Regions from separate parts of the Fictibacillus sp. NRS-1165 genome, predicted to be linked through region 1. Evidence: riboswitches for the same ligand, from Rfam matches in the RefSeq annotation. Region 1 holds a riboswitch; the other holds the start of a gene.
What was found. Region 1 has a riboswitch for ZMP and ZTP ahead of ABHN01_RS21895 (phosphoglycerate dehydrogenase). Riboswitches for the same ligand answer to the same signal wherever they lie in the genome.

Region 1 (3,486 bases):
GAGCATCAGGTGGAGCAGCAGGGCATTGCCGGTGTTCAACTGAAAAATCAGGTGCTTTGCCCGCCTTCTAATATCGGTAATAACCGATCCCTGCAAGTGAGCTTCAAAGATCTCTGTTTTTTTATTTATGGATTTTTCCCTGTTGATGTCCACCTCTGTGATCGGCCTTCCTTTCAATTGGCGGCATAAAACAAGCCGGTAGTTCTCCATCTCTGGAAGTTCGGGCATGTCCTCCACTCCTGTCCTTTTTAGTCGACGTTTAGTATGTCTCATTTTTACTGTATTGAGACATAAGATCCTGGATAAAATATCAGCAAGACAGGAGGTATAACATGACAAGCTTGATCCTAAAGCTTATTGCGGTTCCGATAGTTTTACTCATCTCGGCTTTTTTCTTTCCTGGTGTTCATTTCGAAAGTTTTTGGCAGATCATTGTAGTTGGAATTACACTTGCTGTATTGGGTGTCGCACTTGAATATTTTATTCTGAGAAGAGGGGCGCTATGGATCAGTGTACTTGCCGATTTTGCGGTCTCCTGGATCATTGTCTATTATGCCTCAAACTTCCAGTGGGACGCTTCTGTTACATGGTACGGAGCGTTGTTAACAAGTCTGTTGCTGGGCATCGTTGAATATTTTACGCACCGATATCTCTTAGCTTCTCATAAAGCGCATAGCGAACCGATCTAACGCAATACTTAACATGTAAAAAAGCCTCAATCCCTTAACGGAATTGAGGCTTTTGCGTATCCACCCATTAAATCACACGAGTGGTAATGATGCCGTCAATTTGTTTAATCTTGTCTTCTAACCCGGGAATCACATCACCGTTAACTTTATTATCAATATCGATCATTGTATAGGCATATCCACCGCGGCTTCGGTTCACCATGTCCGCGATGTTCATATGGTAGCTGGATACGGCCTGCGTGATCTGCCCTACCATATTGGGAATGTTTTCGTGAAATGCGGCCACACGGAGTTTACCTGTATAGGGTAAAGAAGCATTTGGAAAGTTTATTGAGTTTTTAATGTTGCCTGTTTCCAAGAACTCCTTCACCTGACGAGTCGCCATGATGGCGCAGTTTTCTTCCGATTCTTTTGTTGATGCGCCAAGATGTGGGATCGGCACTGTATTTTTCATCTTCAGAACTTTTTCATTCGGAAAATCTGTGATGTATTGGCCGACAGTTCCGCTCTCAAGTGCCGCCTCCATATCATCTTCATTGACCAGCTCTCCGCGAGAGAAATTCAGAATATGGACGCCAGCCTTCATGACACTAAAGGCTTTCTCGTTAAACATGCCTTTTGTATCAGGTGTTAAAGGCACATGAACCGTAATATAATCGGATTCAGCAAATAACTGTTCAAGCGTCATGGCACGCTGTACATTGCGGGACAGATTCCAGGCGGTATCCACTGAGATGAAGGGATCAAATCCAATGACATCCATTTCCAAATCCAATGCATCATTCGCGACTAATGCACCGATTGCTCCCAAGCCAATAACCCCAAGCGTTTTTCCTTTAATTTCTTTTCCAACAAACTGTTTTTTTCCGGCTTCTACAAGTTTTGGTATTTGTTCGCCTTCCCCTTGTAATGATTTCGTCCAGGCCACGCCGGCAAAAAGGTTTCGGGATGAAGCCATCAACGTCGTAAGAACCATTTCTTTTACTGCATTTGCGTTCGCACCCGGCGTATTAAAAACGACGATTCCTCGTTCGGTGCACTGATCAACCGGAATATTATTCACTCCCGCGCCGGCCCGTGCGATGGCTTTTAGCTGATCGCCAAATGTGATCGAATGCATGTTGAAGCTGCGGACAACGATGGCTTCCGGATTTTCATTATCATTGTCAATGATGTAATCGCCCTTGCTGAATACCTTTAACCCCCTTTCAGCAATGTTATTTAACGTTTTGATGGTTCTGCCTTTTTCTAATGTAGTTGCCGTCATTATGTTCTCTCTCCTCTTTTATGATGGTTTCTCTTCATCCAAAACAAAGAACTCGTTCACAATCTCTAATAAACAGAAAAGAGGTAAGGGAACTAACTCCTTACCTCTGCCCAGGCGAACGGCTGCGACACTATGTGCTCCCTCACGGTGATCCGTGTTTCGCCAGTTACACATAGCCTTTTGATTTTTTTCATTTTATCAGAATTTTCAGTGGCCATCAACCACTATTTTAAACTTTATTTACAATGCACTCTTTGATAATGGTGTCATAAATGGTCGAGCTTGCGTTCCTTTTGACAATCCTCACAAACATGGAGGATTTTAGGTGAACTATCGGTCTGGTCGTTATTCTGGCTTTCTTCAATACCGCAGATTTCACATTTCTTCATCCTGTACCTCCTCTCTCATCCCCTCGTATGCATCAATTTCTTCAACCGAATATCCTCTTTCATGGATCGCTTGAATGAAATCTTCATAGGACGCCATTTTCTTATCGAAGCTGATACTTGCTTCTCCCCGTTCGTGGTTGATGTGGAACGGCCCAATGCCCCATACATGCTGAAGGGCTTGAGAAATCTTATCTGCATCCTGCTCGTTTTTACAATCTTTGATCTTAATCATTCTTGTTTCCATGACAAGCTACCCCCTCCTATTTTTTATTTGTTGGGACATTTGCCATCCCTTCGCCCATACCTTGCATAAAATCCATCATCATCGATATAGTCGCTCTCGTATCTGGATTTCTCATGGCCTTTCCCATTTGCCAAAGACTTTGATTTTCCTTTTTGCCAACAGATTCCGATGCTCTCTCAAGTCCTTTCGTAATCCCAAATAGCATGGTACGCAATTGCTCCGGATCGATCGTTCCTAAGAAATTGAAGGTGTTGATTCCATTTTTTATGGTCTTGTGCATCTCAGGCTTATTGATTTGCTGAATCGCAATAACGCCTACGTCATTTCGTTTCTCGATTAGTGCTGAAATGGTATCCAGCGCACCCATTTCATGAAGGTTTTTTACGATTCCGATCATGGTCAGGATCGCATCACTATTGTTTGCGATTTCTTTTACAATCGAAGCAACAGCGCCTGCCTGCTCTTCTTCTTGGTTATGGTTCTTCTTTTTAATTTGCTTGATCGCTTTGGCCATATTCATCCCCCCTAAAAAGATCCTGTATAGGTGTAAAATCATCCCGTTTCCATTTTTCTTCCACCCTGACACTGATTTGGGGAATGCGGTTGCCAAAACGGTGGTTGACTTCAGGAAGTGGTGGTTCTCCCTTCAATTCCAGCACCTCCATCTTCACATCCATTTCCTTAAACGCAGGGGTATGTGTCACCTTGTCATGGTAGCTGCTCGTTAATTTGTTGACGGCTTCATTGTCTTCCCGAGTGTTCATTGTCAAATAAAGCTCATTCCCTTTGACTCGGTCGGTAATGATTGCGCGCACTTCAACATTTCCATAGGGTGATGTCAGGCTTACTAATGATCCATCTTCAATATTGCGTTCTTGAGCAAGCTCCAGAGAGATT
Region 2 (3,486 bases), on a different contig from region 1:
ATGCAGCTGTACACTTGCTTGCCAGTCCTTGCTTGCGGTATTCCTATTAGATTCAAGTGCCTGGATGAGGCTTCTCCTCACCGTTTCCCCAGTCTGAAATTCTTGGATTGTTTTTTTCAGCGGAATCAACAAATTACATAAGAAAACCCGCCATTTCAACGATGGCGGGCTTCATTTCACTCGAGATGCGAGATAAAGATTGATGCGGTTCCGAAATAGACAAGCAATGAAAAAATGTCGTTAAGCGTTGTGATCAAGGGTCCTGAAGCAACAGCAGGATCCACGTTAAAGCGATATAAAAGAAGCGGGATCAGTGTTCCTGCAAGTGTCCCAATGATGAGCGTCAAAAATAGCGAGCTGCCGACGACGAGCCCCAGGATGGCATTTCCCTGCCAGAAATAAGCAACCAGTGCGATCAAGATTCCGCAGGTCGTGCCAATGATTAATCCTACACCGAATTCTCGGAAAATAAGGCGCCAGATCACTTTTTTATCAATATCATTAGAAACAAGCCCCCGGACCACGACCGCCAGTGATTGCGTTCCAGTATTACCCGTCATTCCAGCGATCATCGGCATGAAAAAAGCGAGCGAAACGACCTTTGACAGCGTACCTTCAAAAGCTGAAATGATACTGCCGGAGATGATACCGATAAACAGAAGGAGAATGAGCCACGGAAGCCGGCGGTAGGAAGCTACAAAAGCACTCGTGCTAAAGTCGATGGACTTTCCTGAAGCAGATAATTTTTCAATGTCCTCATTTGCTTCCTCAATTAAAACATCAAGTACATCATCTACCGTTACAATCCCAAGTAAAACGTCATTATCGTCCACAACAGGAACAGCAATAAAATCATACTTTTCAATGGTGCGTGCCACTTCCTCCTGGTCCATGTCAGCTTCAACTGAGATGACCCGGGTGAACATGATGTCCTCAATCCGATCGTTGATGTCAGCCAGCAGCAGATCCCGATAGGAGACGACACCGGCTAGCTGCTTTTCTTCATTAATCACATACAAATAATAAATATTTTCAGCAAAACCTGCGAACGTTTTCAGTTTATCGACCGCATCCCGCACCGTAAACATCTGCGGAATCCATACGAACCTGTTGGTCATGATTCCGCCGGCCGTGTCGGCAGGATATTGCATGAGAGATTGGACCGTACGGGATTCATCCGCCCTCATGGATGCAAGAAAATCCTGAATCTCTTCAAACGAAAAGTTGCTCAGCAGGTCGGCGAGGTCATCGTTTTCCATCTCATTCATGATATGAGAGGACCGCTCGATTCCCAATTTGTGAAGTATCTCAATCTGATAATGGCTGTCAAGTTGCTGGAGAAGAGAAGCCAGCTGCCTTGTCGTCAGGAAGGTAAGAAATTTATGCCGGTGTTTTTCAGGCAGCGTTCTATAGACTTCTGCAATGTCATAGGGATGGAGCTCATCCATTAATTCCTGAAACTGTTTCTTCCGAAGTTCTTTCAAACTTTTTATAACATACAGCAGAATTTGATTTTCCGTCATTTCCTTGAACACGAATGTCACCCCCTTGATATCGTTCCTATTATATAAGAATCTCCAAGAAACTGCGAATGCAACATAGTATTTTAAAAATCGTGCACCGGTGTATTGAATCCGGACGAGCACATGAGGTATAATCAAATCAACATAAGAAATTAAAGAGCAGCAACTGACGAGAACGTGTGGAATTGACCACAAGGAAGCTGCAGTTTTAACCTAAAAAGCCGTTCGTCTGGGCAGAGGTAAGGGATCAATGTATCATTCCTTGCCTTTTTTCTATTCTCAGGAGGTAATTGGATGGAAAACAAGCTAATACTTGATGGCAGCCGTGTCGCTGCGGAAATTAAAGAGCAGCTTAAAAAAAGAGTGGATTCAATCACCAGCAAAGGGATCACACCTTGTTTGGCGACTGTTTTAGTCGGGGATGATCCTTCTTCCGCTACCTATGTGAAGATGAAAGGCAACGCGTGTGAAAAGCTTGGAATCATATCCAAGAGAATTCACCTTTCTGCCGACATCACCACAGAAGATTTACTCAACACCATTCACGAATTAAATCAAGACGAAAACGTTCACGGCATCCTGCTTCAGCATCCGGTGCCTTCTCACATTGATGAAAGAGCCGCCTTTGAAGCGATCGACATTGAAAAAGATGTAGATGGCGTAACAAGCTGGGGATTTGGCCAGACTTCATTCGGATTTGGGAGCTATCCATCCTGTACACCTGCAGCCATCATGGCCATCATGGATTTTTATGACATTGCAATTGAGGGCAAGCACGCTGTTGTTGTTGGCAGGAGCCCAATTCTTGGCAAACCGGTGTCCATGCTTCTCCTTAACCGAAACGCGACTGTAACCACTTGCCATTCCTATACCCAAAATTTAGGTGAGATTGTAAAGCAGGCTGATATTGTCGTCGCAGCGGTCGGAAAACCTAAGTTCATTCAGGGGGATTGGATTAAACAAGGGGCCGTAGTCATGGATGCCGGCTATAACCCTGGAAACATCGGTGATGCTGACTATGAAGCATGTGAGAAAAATGCCGGGGCGATAACCCCTGTTCCCAAAGGTGTCGGCCCTGTTACTATCGCCATGCTGCTAAAGCATACGGTGGATGCTGCCGAGAAAAAATTGGAGAATAAGTAACATAGAAAAAACGGATCCGCAGATTGTTCGCGAATCCGTTTTTTGTGGTTATCGTTTATTGCTATTATTGAGCGGTCAGAACGAGAGGACCTTCTTTCGTGATGGCAATCGTATGCTCATACTGAGTAGAAAGCGATCCATCATACGTTCGGGCGGTCCAGCCGTCATTATCGATCTTCACATAGCGTTTGCCTGTGTTCAGCATAGGCTCGATCGTCAGGACCATCCCTTCTTTTAAGAGAGGCCCTGTTCCTTTTGTTCCAGCGTGGGGTACCTGAGGATCCTCATGCATTACGCGTCCGATCCCATGTCCGATAAACTCGCGTACGACGGAAAGCCCTTCGCCTTCTGCATATTTCTGGATCGCATGAGAAATGTCTCCGATCCGATTGCCGATCACAGCTTTTTCAATGCCGATGTAAAGCGATTTTTCGGTAACTTCCAAGAGATGACGCGCTTTCTCGGATACTTCGCCTACTGTATAGGACCATGCGGAATCGGCGAGCCAGCCGTTCAATTTAACGACCATATCAATGGTCACGATGTCTCCTGACTTCAGTTTCTTCTTGTTCGGAAAACCGTGGCAGATGACGTCGTTTACAGAGGCGCATGTAGCGAACGGGTAGCCCTGATATCCTTTTTGTTCTGGTGTAGCTCCGTGCTCTTTAAGGTATCGTTCCACAAATGTATCGATATCAAGCGTAGAAATTCCCGGACTGATGAGTTTCTTGATCTCTTTGTGGCAGTTCGCCAATAATTGTCCGGCTTTGTGCATTTTTTCAATATTGCTTTTTGACTTGTAAATAATCATGATTATCCT

Region 2: linked by a shared signal. The riboswitch ahead of ABHN01_RS01745 (bifunctional 5,10-methylenetetrahydrofolate dehydrogenase/5,10-methenyltetrahydrofolate cyclohydrolase) and the one ahead of ABHN01_RS21895 (phosphoglycerate dehydrogenase) in region 1 are both predicted to bind ZMP and ZTP.

Annotation. Positions count from the first base shown of each region.
Region 1 is NZ_JBDPNU010000060.1:5,167-8,652, reverse strand. Features, by position in the region: gene mutM (bifunctional DNA-formamidopyrimidine glycosylase/DNA-(apurinic or apyrimidinic site) lyase) at 1-228, opposite strand, end outside; gene ABHN01_RS21900 (DUF2512 family protein) at 333-689, shown strand; gene ABHN01_RS21895 (phosphoglycerate dehydrogenase) at 757-1,956, opposite strand; ZMP/ZTP riboswitch at 2,058-2,136, opposite strand; gene ABHN01_RS21890 (hypothetical protein) at 2,223-2,345, opposite strand; gene ABHN01_RS21885 (heavy-metal-associated domain-containing protein) at 2,332-2,589, opposite strand; gene ABHN01_RS21880 (DUF1641 domain-containing protein) at 2,606-3,103, opposite strand; gene fdhF (formate dehydrogenase subunit alpha) at 3,078-3,486, opposite strand, start outside.
Region 2 is NZ_JBDPNU010000004.1:93,608-97,093, reverse strand. Features, by position in the region: partial or broken gene ABHN01_RS01755 (GNAT family N-acetyltransferase) at 1-40, opposite strand, end outside; gene mgtE (magnesium transporter) at 177-1,535, opposite strand; ZMP/ZTP riboswitch at 1,676-1,765, shown strand; gene ABHN01_RS01745 (bifunctional 5,10-methylenetetrahydrofolate dehydrogenase/5,10-methenyltetrahydrofolate cyclohydrolase) at 1,818-2,666, shown strand; gene map (type I methionyl aminopeptidase) at 2,731-3,477, opposite strand.